3 regions of the Priestia sp. USM5 genome follow, and region 1 is predicted to be linked to each of the others. Evidence: predicted binding sites of a transcription regulator. Region 1 holds the regulator's gene; each other region holds the start of a gene.
What was found. Region 1 encodes Rex, which represses fermentation and respiration genes when NADH is low (regulators of the CRP and FNR family bind a similar motif). Its sites were predicted from a motif close to TTGTGAAATATTTCACAA; they were not measured.
Positions count from the first base shown of each region.

Region 2: a site for Rex is predicted at 2,189-2,206, ahead of ACWATA_RS24815 (AtpZ/AtpI family protein). Genes of this name have one in related genera too.
Region 3: a site for Rex is predicted at 1,756-1,773, ahead of ACWATA_RS11315 (DUF1641 domain-containing protein). Genes of this name have one in related genera too.

Region 1 covers NZ_JBSGKN010000001.1:4,418,818-4,423,107, reverse strand. The annotation lists gene ACWATA_RS23155 (ABC-F family ATP-binding cassette domain-containing protein) at 1-1,702, opposite strand, end outside; gene ACWATA_RS23150 (redox-sensing transcriptional repressor Rex) at 2,161-2,799, shown strand; gene tatA (twin-arginine translocase TatA/TatE family subunit) at 2,853-3,038, shown strand; gene tatC (twin-arginine translocase subunit TatC) at 3,054-3,809, shown strand; gene ACWATA_RS23135 (YdiK family protein) at 3,836-4,063, opposite strand; gene ACWATA_RS23130 (CPBP family intramembrane glutamic endopeptidase) at 4,060-4,290, opposite strand, start outside.
Region 2 covers NZ_JBSGKN010000002.1:91,397-95,686, reverse strand. The annotation lists gene ACWATA_RS24835 (F0F1 ATP synthase subunit B) at 1-242, opposite strand, end outside; gene atpE (F0F1 ATP synthase subunit C) at 345-557, opposite strand; gene atpB (F0F1 ATP synthase subunit A) at 648-1,358, opposite strand; gene ACWATA_RS24820 (ATP synthase subunit I) at 1,377-1,748, opposite strand; gene ACWATA_RS24815 (AtpZ/AtpI family protein) at 1,755-1,976, opposite strand; gene ACWATA_RS24810 (S8 family serine peptidase) at 2,273-4,290, opposite strand, start outside.
Region 3 covers NZ_JBSGKN010000001.1:2,071,220-2,075,509, reverse strand. The annotation lists gene ACWATA_RS11325 (ammonium transporter) at 1-1,009, opposite strand, end outside; gene ACWATA_RS11320 (hypothetical protein) at 1,006-1,422, opposite strand; gene ACWATA_RS11315 (DUF1641 domain-containing protein) at 1,852-2,304, shown strand; gene ACWATA_RS11310 (NAD(P)/FAD-dependent oxidoreductase) at 2,338-3,516, shown strand; gene ACWATA_RS11305 (AEC family transporter) at 3,564-4,290, opposite strand, start outside.

The DNA of each region.
Region 1 (4,290 bases):
TATCTTGTTTATAGGACTGTTTATCTACTTTTACCGTACGTTCTTCGTTTGCTTTTATATTTTCTAATTCTTTGATTTCCTCTATTTCTGCTTTCTTTTCTACATAATAGTCATAATCTCCAAGAAATTCTTCTACTCCTTCAGGAGATAGCTCTGCTATTTTATTGGCAATACGATTAATAAAATAACGGTCATGTGAAACAAATAATAGAGTCCCTGGGTAATCAATTAACGCATTCTCGAGTACTTGTTTGCTATCTAAATCAAGATGGTTAGTAGGTTCATCCAAAATTAAGAAGTTAGCTTTTTGAAGCATAAGCTTCGCAAGAGCCAAACGTGCTTTTTCACCACCGCTGAGCGTGGAAACGATTTTCAGTACATCATCACCTGAAAACAGAAAATTTCCAAGCGCTGTACGGATTTCTTTTTCAGGTTTGGCTGGGTAGTCATCCCAAAGTTCATTTAAAACGGTTTTATTAGACGTTAAATTGGCTTGCTCTTGGTCGTAATAACCAACCATTACATTTGAGCCAAAGGAAATGGTCCCAGTCTTGAAGCTGAGTTTATCCACAATGCCTTTTAATAAAGTTGATTTCCCCACGCCATTAGGACCAACCAACGCAAGGCTTTCCCCTTTTTTAATGCGAAGGTTTGCCTCTTGGACGACATAGTTGTGTTCATCATATCCGATAGACACATCTTCCAGATTTAAGACTTCATTTCCGCTTTGACGTTCAATTTCAAACGAAAAACTAGCTGATTTTTCGCCTTCGTTAGGTCGATTTATTAACTCCATTCGATCGAGCTGTTTACGTCTGCTTTGCGCACGTTTTGTAGTCGATGCGCGGGCGATGTTTCGCTGAATAAAATCATTCAGCTTTGCGACTTCATCTTGCTGCTTTTCGTACTGACGCAACTCTTTTTCATATCGCTCTGCTTTTTGTACAAGGTATTTAGAGTAGTTGCCCGTGTACTTCACCGTTGTTTTTTGTACGACTTCATACACTTGATTTACGACTTTATCAAGGAAGTAACGATCATGTGAAACGATTAAAATAGCTCCTTCATACCCTTGCAGAAACTGTTCCAGCCATGCTAAAGTTTCAATATCTAAGTGGTTGGTAGGCTCATCCAGAATAAGCAAATCAGGCTTTGTTAAAAGCAGTTTTGCAAGAGCCAGGCGCGTTTTTTGTCCACCGCTTAAGGAGGAAATAGGGGTGCTGTAGTCAAAGTTTGAAAAACGGAAACCGTGAAGAATAGATCGTGTATCCGCTTCATATTGATAGCCGCCTAAATCTTTGAACGTTACTTGAAGCTGATCGTACTCTTTGGTTAGTTTTTCGTATTGAACTGAATCATTAAAAATATCTGGATCGCCCATCTTCGTTTCAAGCGTACGTAATTCTTTTTCCATCTTCTTTAACGGAGCAAAGACAGTCATCATTTCTTCCCATATGGAGAGTGTTGATTCAAGAACTGTATCTTGTCCCATATAATCAATGGAAACACCTTTAGGTTTGATAATCTCTCCGCTGTCATAAGAAAGCTGCTCAGCAATAATTTTTAATAAAGTTGATTTACCAGCACCGTTTCGTCCCACTAGGGCAATGCGGTCTTTTGATTGTACTTCTAACTTTATATTCGATAAAATGGGTTCTGCCCCATAGTATTTTGTAATACCGTTCAATTGTAGAATAATCATTTTTTCACCTCTAGTAGTATATCCATAGTGTATTTTAACATATTTTCAACTACAAGTTCTTCCTACAAGCGTTTGTAATTTGTAGAGGGACAAGGACAAATGATGAAGCGAATGTTTTGATTCATGAAATAAAATGATTTTACCTGCACATTTTATACAGGATACTATGTTAAAATAAGAGATAAGTGCATCTCTGAACTTATATATGATGGATGTAGAAAACCCGTCATGACTAACAAACGAATCCTTTGAAGGGCTAATTACTTCGTTCTAGCTACCGACTTTAAGTAGTGCTGGATAGACAAAAGCCTTCGGGGTGTGAAGCGGAGTATATATAAAACAAGAGAAAAGAGAGAGAATTGGAAGCGCTACCTCAAAGCGGTTGATGCTTTGTGAAAGGTAATGCAATATGACTTGAAAATGTTAGTAATGACATACATGAACTGAGGGGGTACAACGTGAACACTGAACAATTAAAAATACCACAAGCAACGGCTAAACGATTGCCGCTTTATTATCGTTTTTTGAAAAACTTGCATGCTTCTGGTAAACAGCGTGTGTCGTCAGCGGAGTTAAGTGAGGCAGTGAAAGTGGATTCTGCTACTATTCGTCGGGACTTTTCTTACTTTGGAGCATTAGGAAAAAAGGGATACGGCTACAATGTGAATTATTTACTTACATTTTTCCGTAAAACGTTAGACCAAGATGAAGTAACGAAAGTAGCACTGATTGGCGTAGGGAATCTAGGAACGGCCTTTTTAAATTATAATTTTATTAAAAATAATAACACCAAAATTGAGTGCGCTTTTGATGTGATAGAAGATAAAGTCGGTACGAAAGTAGGCGACGTGCCGGTTTATCACCTTGACCAATTGGAAGATTATATGAGTGATGACATCTCAGTAGCGATTTTAACCGTTCCTGCAACTGTTGCTCAGCAAATTACCGATCGTTTAGTGAATTGCGGAATTAAAGGGATTCTAAACTTCACTCCTGCACGCTTAAACGTACCGGATGAGATTCGACTGCATCATATTGATCTTGCTGTAGAATTACAGTCGCTTGTCTATTTTTTGAAAAATTATCCTGTTGAATAAGGTGGACTGTGTTACGATTTCCTTAAGTCTAAATTAATAAGGAGAGTGGGAATATGGGGATTGGAGCAGGCAGTTGGATTATTATTGCGATTGTAGCACTGCTTATTTTTGGACCGAAACGGTTACCGGAGCTAGGAAGATCAGTGGGCCAAACGCTTAGAGAGTTTAAGCATGCCGCTAGCGGTGCATCAGAAGATCGTGAAAAAGATAAACAGCGTCAAGTAGATGACAAAGAGTAAAAGGGTGATCATAGTATGACCGAACAAGAAATGTCAATATATGATCATATAGGAGAGCTGCGAAAACGCATTTTAATTGTTTTATTTTTCTTTGTGATTGCCACAATTGGCGGCTTTTTTATAGCGGATAAGGTTATTGTCTATTTACAGCATGCTGATGAGGCAAAGAATTTAACGATGAATGCATTTCGGTTAACAGATCCAGTTAAGATTTATATGCAATTTGCTGTTATTATCGGCTGTGTACTTGCAGCTCCTGTTGCACTGTATCAACTTTGGGCATTTATTAGTCCTGGTTTATATGAAAAAGAGCGTAAGGTAACGCTTGGATATATTCCTGTTTCCATTTTTCTCTTTATCGGCGGTGTCTCTTTTTCTTATTTTGTGTTGTTTCCATTTGTCGTTGATTTTATGACGCGCGTTTCTGATGAGCTGAATGTAAACCAAGTGATTGGCATTAATGAATACTTTTCTTTTTTAATGCAGCTCACACTGCCTTTTGGCCTGTTGTTTCAGCTTCCTGTCGTCGTTATGTTTTTGACGCGTTTAGGAATTATAACGCCTATGTTTTTATCTCAAATTCGAAAATATGCCTATTTCGTACTGCTAGTTATTGCCGCACTTATTACACCACCGGAATTGCTCTCGCACATGATGGTGACAGTGCCGCTCTTAATTTTGTATGAAATCAGCATCATTATTTCCCGCATTTCGTATCGCAAAGTGTTAAAGGCAAGGGCAGAGCAAGAAAGAGAAGATGTTAGTATGTAAAAAAAACCACTGAAACAGTGGTTTTTTTATTTGGATGAATCATCTTGATTTTTATATTGCTGCTGCAATTTTTTAATTTTGTAGTGCAAGATAAAGATGCGAACCGCAAACCTGAAATCGAATGCGGCTACGAGTGCAAATAAGATTGTGGGGAAATTCCAGACGGTTTCCTGGGCATTTTGAATTGCCAAGTAGGTGAATAAAATCCCCATAATAATATAAATAAACCCTCGTGTTAAAGGGATATTCTTCATAAAAACATGCCTCCAAAAATGAACTGCATTTGTTCTGCTTGTTTTTGCATTTCTATAATTTTATCTGCAAAAATAGTTTGAGATAAAATAACGATTGTATTCATCAAAACATGAGCAATAATAGGTACAACAATTAGTCTCGTCCTTGCATAAAGGAATGCAAATACAAATCCCATAGCTGTATACACAAGTAAATGTTTAAAATCCCAGTGTACCGCAGCGAAAAT
Region 2 (4,290 bases), on a different contig from region 1:
CGAGATTGCTTTAAGATTTCACGCTGCTCTTCAACAAGCTTCTTCGCTTCCTCATTTTGCTTTTCTGCTTCATCAATCTCACCGGCAATATGCTCTTCACGTTTTTTCATGATTCCCATTACAGGACCAAACGCGAATTTTTGAAGTAACGCAAGTAGGATAAGGAACATCACTAATTGGAAAAGAATATCTCCACCATTAATGCCTGCTGCTCCTAACACAAACATGTTCGACACGGCCATGTTCACTCCCTTCAGAGACTCCACATATATAATTTACTTCTTAAAGACATAAAGTAATGGCGAAGGTTCTTTTGAATGATCTTCGCCACATGTAACACATTATTATTTACCTTGTACCATGAATGCAATAACTACGGCGATAATTGGAAGCGCCTCAACTAAGGCAACCCCAACGAACATCATTGAAGTTAATGTACCACGTGCTTCTGGTTGGCGAGCTGTGCCTTCAATCGTCTTAGAAACGATAAGACCGTTACCAATACCAGCACCTAGTGCCGCTAAACCAATCGCAATTGCAGATGCTATTAAACCCATTTTATAAAGTCCTCCCTTAATATATATGATTTTGTTTAACTAAGTTTTGTTTTGTCCAAATTGGGTATTACTTGAACAAAGCTTTATAAATTAATGGTCGCTACTCACTTTGTGAGATAAATAAACCATCGTTAACATTGTGAAAATGAAGGCCTGAATTGCGCCTACAAAAATACTGAATCCTTGCCATAAAAGCATTGGGATAGCAGCTCCAATTGTACCTAGGAAGCCTGTTGTTGCTAAACCAGCTAGCAAGCTTAACAAAATTTCCCCAGCATAAATATTACCGTAAAGACGAAGGCCAAGCGTTAACGTATTGGCAAACTCCTCGATAATCTTAAGCGGGAATAAAAATGCCATTGGCTTGAAGTAATCTTTCGTGTATGCAGAGAAACCTCGCATTTTAATACCATAATAATGTGATAGTACAACTACCATAACGGCTAACGTCAGCGTAATTGCTGGATCAGCGGTTGGCGATTTCCACCATAAGTTATGGTCAATCACGATGGCGAATGGAAGACCCAACATATTTGACACAAAAATGTACATAAGTAAAGTTACACCTAGCGTCAAAAAGCGGCCACCTGTTTTCCAATCCATATTGCTATTAACGAGTCCTTTAACAAAATCTAAGACCCATTCAATAAAGTTTTGTGCACCGCTTGGCTTCATAGCAAGAGTACGAGTACATAAAACTGCAATTAAGAATACAATAACAGAAGCTACGGTAACCATAAGCAAGTTACTTTGACTAAAAGTAAGGCCTAGAAACTCTATAGTTGGTGATTCATGACCCAACTGTGTTCACCTCTCTTTCTATCTTCTACGCATATTTTGAACAACTAAATCTATGATAATGACAACATAATACGTCATTAATCCCACAACTACACTAATAATATGAAAGGTTTTTGGATAAGAGATGGTAATCACAACTGCGAGAGCAGCTGTTGCAAATCTTACAACAGTCCCAATTGAACGGGGCTTTTTCCCCTCATCCAACGCCTGTCCAAACTGCTCAAACTTTCTTACTAAGTTCCACAAATTATACAAACTCAGGGCGGTTCCTAAAATTAAACCTGCAAAAACAGCCTTATAACTTGTAAATCCCCAGCCGAGAACGTATAATGCTAACAAATACAATATGTATGAACGAAGTCTTGGAAAAACGTGCTGCAAATCCTGCATGAATTATTAATCTCCTGAAAAAAAATGGTGGACTGTCCGCAGCATCATAAAAACACCTGCTGCTAGCCCTGAAAGAAGGCCTAAAATCAAAAATAGTGGTTCGGTGTCAAGCCATTGATCAGCCCATCTTCCAGAGAATAAGCCAATTAAGACTGAACCTGCTAACTGTGATAGAATGATTGACACTAATGCCATCGCTTGCAAAGGATGACGGTTGCGATCTTTCATAAGCTCATACCCCTTTTGCAAAATTTTCTTTTTTCCGAATTCTCTATCGTTTTCATAGCTCAATATATGATAGAAAGGCAAAAAAATTGCTAAAAAAGGTAAAAACAGCTAATAAAATACGCAGAAATATCAACGGTTTTCACAGGTTGAAAACCTTATCATTTATATTCCCTGTAAGCATACAATAGCGTATATTTAATGTCAATGTGTTTAAGCTAAAAACTTCACAATCTCTTCTTATTGTTCACATTTCTGCCACACATAAAACCTCTTCAAATGAAAACATTTAAAGAGGTTCATTCAATCGTTATTGTACTGTGTACAACCTGCTCTTGTCTATGCTTTTTCACAAATGCAAATATTTGGTACACTCCTGGTACAAGCGATTCATCAATCGTTATTTTTCGTTTTCTCATGCCTCTTTCTACATCCACGTCAACATCTAAATACGATACAAACTGTAAAGACTGCTTATCAAAAAGAGCGACGCCTAACTGATCTGCTCCTTCAGGCAAAAACAGTTCATAGCTATACGTATTTTTCTCTTTTTCCGCTGCTACTTGCAATCCCATGACACGAGGATAATCTGGAATGCTAATCATGTACATATAGGGAAGCGAAAATGTTTCACGTGAATCATTTATTTCCAAATATCCGTCATATATACCTTTATTTTTAAAACGGGGCTGCACCGATAAAGTAACAGCTATCTCTTTTGTCTGACGGGGTGGCACCGTGACGGGTAATGGAACATCCCAGTTCACTCCTTCATCCCTTTTTGGAACGTTTAAGCGATACGTTTTTGCTTTATCAGACTGGTTATCAATTTTAAAAGATAAAACTTTCTTTGATGGACGCGTAAAAATACCAAAAGATAAAGAAGATGGATAAAACAAAGATTCTGCTGTGACGGCTTTTGCTATTTGAATTCTTCCCGCTCCTTGTTCATATACGCGATACGTTTGACCGTTTAGCTGCTGCATTACTTTACTGGTGTTCATCAATGAAGCTTTGACTTGTTCAGGAGACCAGTTCGGGTGAGCTTGTAAAATCAGCGCACACGCTCCAGCTACATGGGGCGCAGCCATACTTGTGCCATGCATGCGTTCATATCCTCCAGGAACTGTACTATTAATGAAGTAACCTGGTGCGACGACGTCTGGTTTGATTCCCCAAGTAGTCGTTACAGGCCCTCTTGAACTGAAAGATGTGAGCAAGTCTTGCACCACTTGCTGCCCAGTGCGTAAGTACGGTTGTTGAGACTGAATGTGTTGGCTAATGGTGTCACCGCTTTTTTTACTTACCCATATCACGGGAATATTTACTGACTCTTTTAGTTTACTGACTATGCTTTTTTCTGTCGGGCTATATAAAATAACCGCTTTTGCTCCCGCCTGTTCAGCTTGTTTAATCTTTTTTTGAACCGCATTTCCTTCTGCTTTTAGCAAAATGACGTTACCCGACGCATGCTTTTGCTCTTTGGAATCTTCTTCATTTATTACACGCAGCGTTTGATTAAATGTCCATGGACGAGACCCTTCTACTGGCGCCATCATAATTTTTTCTTTGTTAAATCCAATTGTTAGAAATTGAACTGTTGTCGGAGAAACAGAAGCGCCAACGGAAATAGCTTTTCCCGCTGTACCCGGAGAGCCCACCGTCCATAAACCTGGACCTGAATTGCCGCTAGATGTAACCGTTACAATTCCTTTTTCAACAGCTCGATCTAACGCTAAGCTTGTTGGTAAATCAGGGCCATTCACATCATTTCCTAATGATAAATTAATAATATCTACATCATCTTGAATTGCTTTTTCAATAGCTAGAATAACACTTTCAGACGTTCCAGCTCCTCCAGGTCCAAGAGCTCGGTATGCATAGATTTCCGCTTGGGGTGCTACGCCTGTAATATTCCCATTCGCTGCAATAATACCAGCTACATGAGTACCGTGCAGAGTCGGTTCTCCTTGCTCACGAGTGGTTTCCATCGGCTCATAATCTTCATCTATTACATCGTAACCCCCTCTGTAGGTTTGTTTTAAATCAGGATGAGAATAATCAACCCCCGTATCGATAACGCCTACTTTGATCCCTTTTCCTGTTAAGCGCTGATTGTGAGTATCAAACAAGCCTCTTACCTGTTCTGAGCCAATGAACGTTACGCTATTTTCTTCTGTAACCTGATAGTTTTTAATAGAATGTGAACTAATAATAGATGGATTCTGAGATAGTTTTTCCAAATCCGAGATGGAGCCGTTTAATGAAAGTCCTGTAAACACCGTGTGAAATTCGCTCTTAATCTTTATATTAGGAT
Region 3 (4,290 bases), 2.3 Mb from region 1:
ACAAGCCCACAGCCAACGTGCCCCATATTCCCGAAGCAGCGTGTACAGGAAAAGCTCCTACAGGATCGTCGATTTGACGTGCTTCGAGCCAGTTTGTAGCTGCCATCATTAATAAGCCAGATACAGCTCCAATAAAAATAGCAGATGGTGTGTTAACAAAAGCGCACCCGGCCGTAATGCCAACCAGTCCGGCAAGCGATCCATTTATTACAGAAGGTGCATCTGAACGGTTGTAGCGAAATAAAGTATAAAATAAAGTAGCTGCTCCGCCTGCTGCTGCTGATAACATTGTGACAATAGCAATGTGACCAATTCTAACGTCAGTGGCACTTAGCGTACTTCCTGCATTAAACCCGAACCATCCAAACCATAATAAAAAAGCACCAACTGATGCAAGCGGCAAATTGCTTGGAAGAGAAACAGAACTAATTCCATTTTTCGTGAACTTCCCTTTTCTCGGTCCAATCATTATTGCAGCTGCTAAAGCTGAAAAACCGCCAAGAGCATGGATAACTGCCGAACCGGCAAAATCAAGCATTCCTAGCTTACTAATCCATCCGCCTCCCCAAATCCAGTGGCCGGCTATAGGATAAATAAATGTAGTCATTAAAATCGCATATAAAAGGTATGCGCGGAAATTAATTCGTTCTGCCACCGCTCCAGAAACGATAGAAATGACCGCAATAACAAACGCACATTGAAACAGCCAAAATGTTTCAAGCCCAATTGGAATGTCAAGGTGCGATAAATTACCTGAGAGCGCAAAACCGCTTTTACCGACGATTCCGCCTAAATCATCTCCGTACATTAATCCAAACCCAATTAAATAGAAACAAAGCGTTCCTATTGTAATATCAGCGAATACTTTCATAATAATATTGACGCTATTTTTATATCGGACAAAACCTGCCTCTAGCAAGGCAAAGCCGCCTTCCATTAGCAAAATCATCGCCGCTGTTAATACAACCCACGTCGTATTTATACCTAAACTTAGTTCATTAACACTCATATCCCAACGCCTCCACTGCTTTTTAGTCGTTTTATTTCTTGTACAATAGCAGGCGAAAGCGTAATTTCACTTGTTTCTTCATTTTCCGCTTTTATTAATTCAAGAACTTCATGAAGTTCTCGCATTTGTGCTTTAAGGTGATCAATTTTTTTAAAGCGTTCCTTTACGTATACCATATACTCGACCGCTTGATGCTGACTTAAAGGACGCCCGGTAAAAAATTTACGAAACGGTGATAGTGATTGGTACCAAGCTTCTTCAGCACGTTTCTTCTCTTCGTATTTACTAATTTTCGCTTTTATATCTTCTATTTCTTGTGCTTTAGCTTCTTTTAACTTCATTATAAATTCAATTAATTTTAATTGAGGCAATGTAATGACCACATTATGATAAAGTTCATCCACTATAACCATGTTATATCTCCTTACATAAGATGTTATATTTAGATTATATGTAGAACACTATAGTAAGTCAATGTAATTTTTTGAAAACTCTTTAAATAGTAAATGCGCCCTATCTTTTTACTACTTATAGAATATTAAGTTCGTATGTGTTGAAATATGACGTTATTTGTTTTATCGTAGGAAGAGGAATTATGTTAGTTCCCTATTTTAATTTTATTTACCTAGGCAATTATTCGCTTTATTTTTTATAAACTTTTATTAAACAAAGGGTTACGAGGTTCTTCACTTATTTTTTCAACGAAATGAGTTGATTTTATCTCGTATTAAAATTAAAATAGAATTATGTGCAAGATTTCACAACTTCACAATGTAGTTTGAAAGTCTAGCAGATAACTAGGAACTACATATGCAACAGTATCCAGCAAAGGAGGACTTTTCATGTCTCAATCAACTATTCAAAAATCAGCTGCAGAGGAAAATGCTGCTGTACAAACAGAAGCGGCGGTTAACAAAGGTCAAGCGGATGTGTTAGATCAATTGTTAAAGCCTGAAGTACAAGAAGCTCTTACTGTTCTTGTAGATAATTTACCAAAATTATCTGAAATGGTAACGGTGCTTACAAAAACTTACGACGTTGCGCAATCATTATTAACTGACGACGTATTAAAAGAAGATCTACTTGGTGGAGTAAAAGAATTTATCGAGCCAGTAGAAGGAACAGTAAAAGGTCTTGCAGCTACTGCAATCGAAGCAAACGATCGTGCAGAAGCAAATGCTTCTAATTCAATCGGTTTATTCGGTTTATTACGCATGCTTAAAGATCCACAAGCTCAAAAACTATTCCGCTTTGCACAAGCGTATTTAGACATTACAAACGAAAAACAAAAATAATTTTCATTAAAAAGTGTGGACGGAGGATCGACTATGTCAAAACATATTTTAATTTTAGGCGGCGGTTACGGTGGTTTATTAACTGCAATGACAGCTCGCCAACACCTAAGTGCGGATGAAGCAAAAATTACAGTAGTGAACCGTTTTGCTACTCACCAAATCATTACAGAATTACACCGTCTAGCTGTAGGCGGCGTTTCTGAACAAGCGGTAGCTTTACCACTTGATAAATTACTTAAAAACTACAACGTTGATTTAAAAATTGCAACGGTAAAAGAAATTTCACCAGATCAACGTGAAGTATCTCTTGAAGATGGTACAAAATTAAGCTACGACTACCTTGTTACAGCTTTAGGTAGTGAAACTGCTTACTTCGGTATCCCTGGTTTAGAAGAGCACAGCTTCGTTCTTAAATCAGTAAATGATGCAAACCGTTTACGTGCACACGTAGAAGCTTGTATCGCTGAATACAGCAAAACAAAAAATAAAGCTGACGGTACAATCGTAGTTGGCGGTGGCGGATTAACAGGTATCGAACTTGTTGGTGAATACGCTGACTTAATGCCAAGCCTATGCCTAAAACACGGTGTGGATCCAAAAGAAATTTCTCTATACTGTGTAGAAGCAGCTCCTACAGTTCTTCCAGGCTTCCCTGCTGAATTAGTAGAGCGTGCTCAATCAAGCTTAACAAAACGTGGCGTTACATTTGTTACTGGTACACCTGTAACAAAAATGGATGCTACAACTGTTGAACTTAAAGACGGCAGCAAAATTGAAACAAAAACAATGGTATGGACTGGCGGAGTTCAAGGTAACTCTGTAGTTGCTAACTCAGGTATCGAAGTAAACCGCGGTCGTGCACTTGTAAATGAATTCTTACAATCTACATCTCATAAAGATGTATTCCTTGCTGGTGACTCAGCGGTTGTAATGGGTCCAGAAGGTCGCCCTTACCCACCTACTGCTCAATTAGCTTGGCAAATGGGTGAAGTTGTAGGCGTGAACTTAGCAGTAGCTATTCGCGGCGGAGCAATGGAATCATTCGTTCCTGTCTTCTCTGGTACACTAGGAAGTCTTGGACGCAAAGATGCAATTGGTACAATCGGCGGAAACAAAACGCAATTAAAAGGTTTACCAGCATCACTTATGAAAGAAGCAAGTAACGTTCGTTACTTATCTCATATCAAAGGATTATTCGCATTAGCTTATTAATCCGTCTTAAAACGAAAGAGGGAAATTCCTCTTTCGTTTTTTTTTATTTACATAAGCCAAGAAATAAGAAGCGGCAGCGTAACCAGCGATAAAATAGCACTAATAACAAAAGCAGAGGCCGTTTCGTTTTCCATGCTTTCAAACCGCAAGGCAATCATCGCAGCTACAGCAGATCCAGGAAAAGCTACCAGTAAAATAGCTTTTGTCACTTCATCTGAAGACAACCCTATCCATACTGCAATTCCAAGCATAACGATCGGTTGAACTGCTACTTTTAAGACAGCGATCCCGAGCGCGCCTTTACTGAAGTTAATTTTTCCAATTCCAATCGTTACTCCTACCGCAAACAAAGCTGCTCCGGATGTGATACTTCCAATTTGATCAAGCATATCCTGTAACAGTTTAGGTGACTGAAAGCCGCAAAGCGTTAAAATCACTCCAATTAACGGGACGCATGCCAAAGGCTCAGATAGACCATGCAAAATAGAATGAACCGTTACTTTGAATAAACTTGTTTTCTCTTCCCCTTCTTTTCGTCCCCTTTGGCCAACGGTTCCCAAAATCGTTGCCAACGGATCTAAAATCGCGTTCACCACGATTCCTGTGATGGCAATTGGAATCGCTACTGCACCTGCACCAAACAAGCCTCCAAGTACCGGAATGCCCATAAAAGCAAACGTTGGCTGAGCTGAGTTTAGAGCAAACATAGAAGAAGAAGTTAGCGTATGCTTCCCTGCATACTTCACGATGAGCAATATAATGAGATAAAACCCG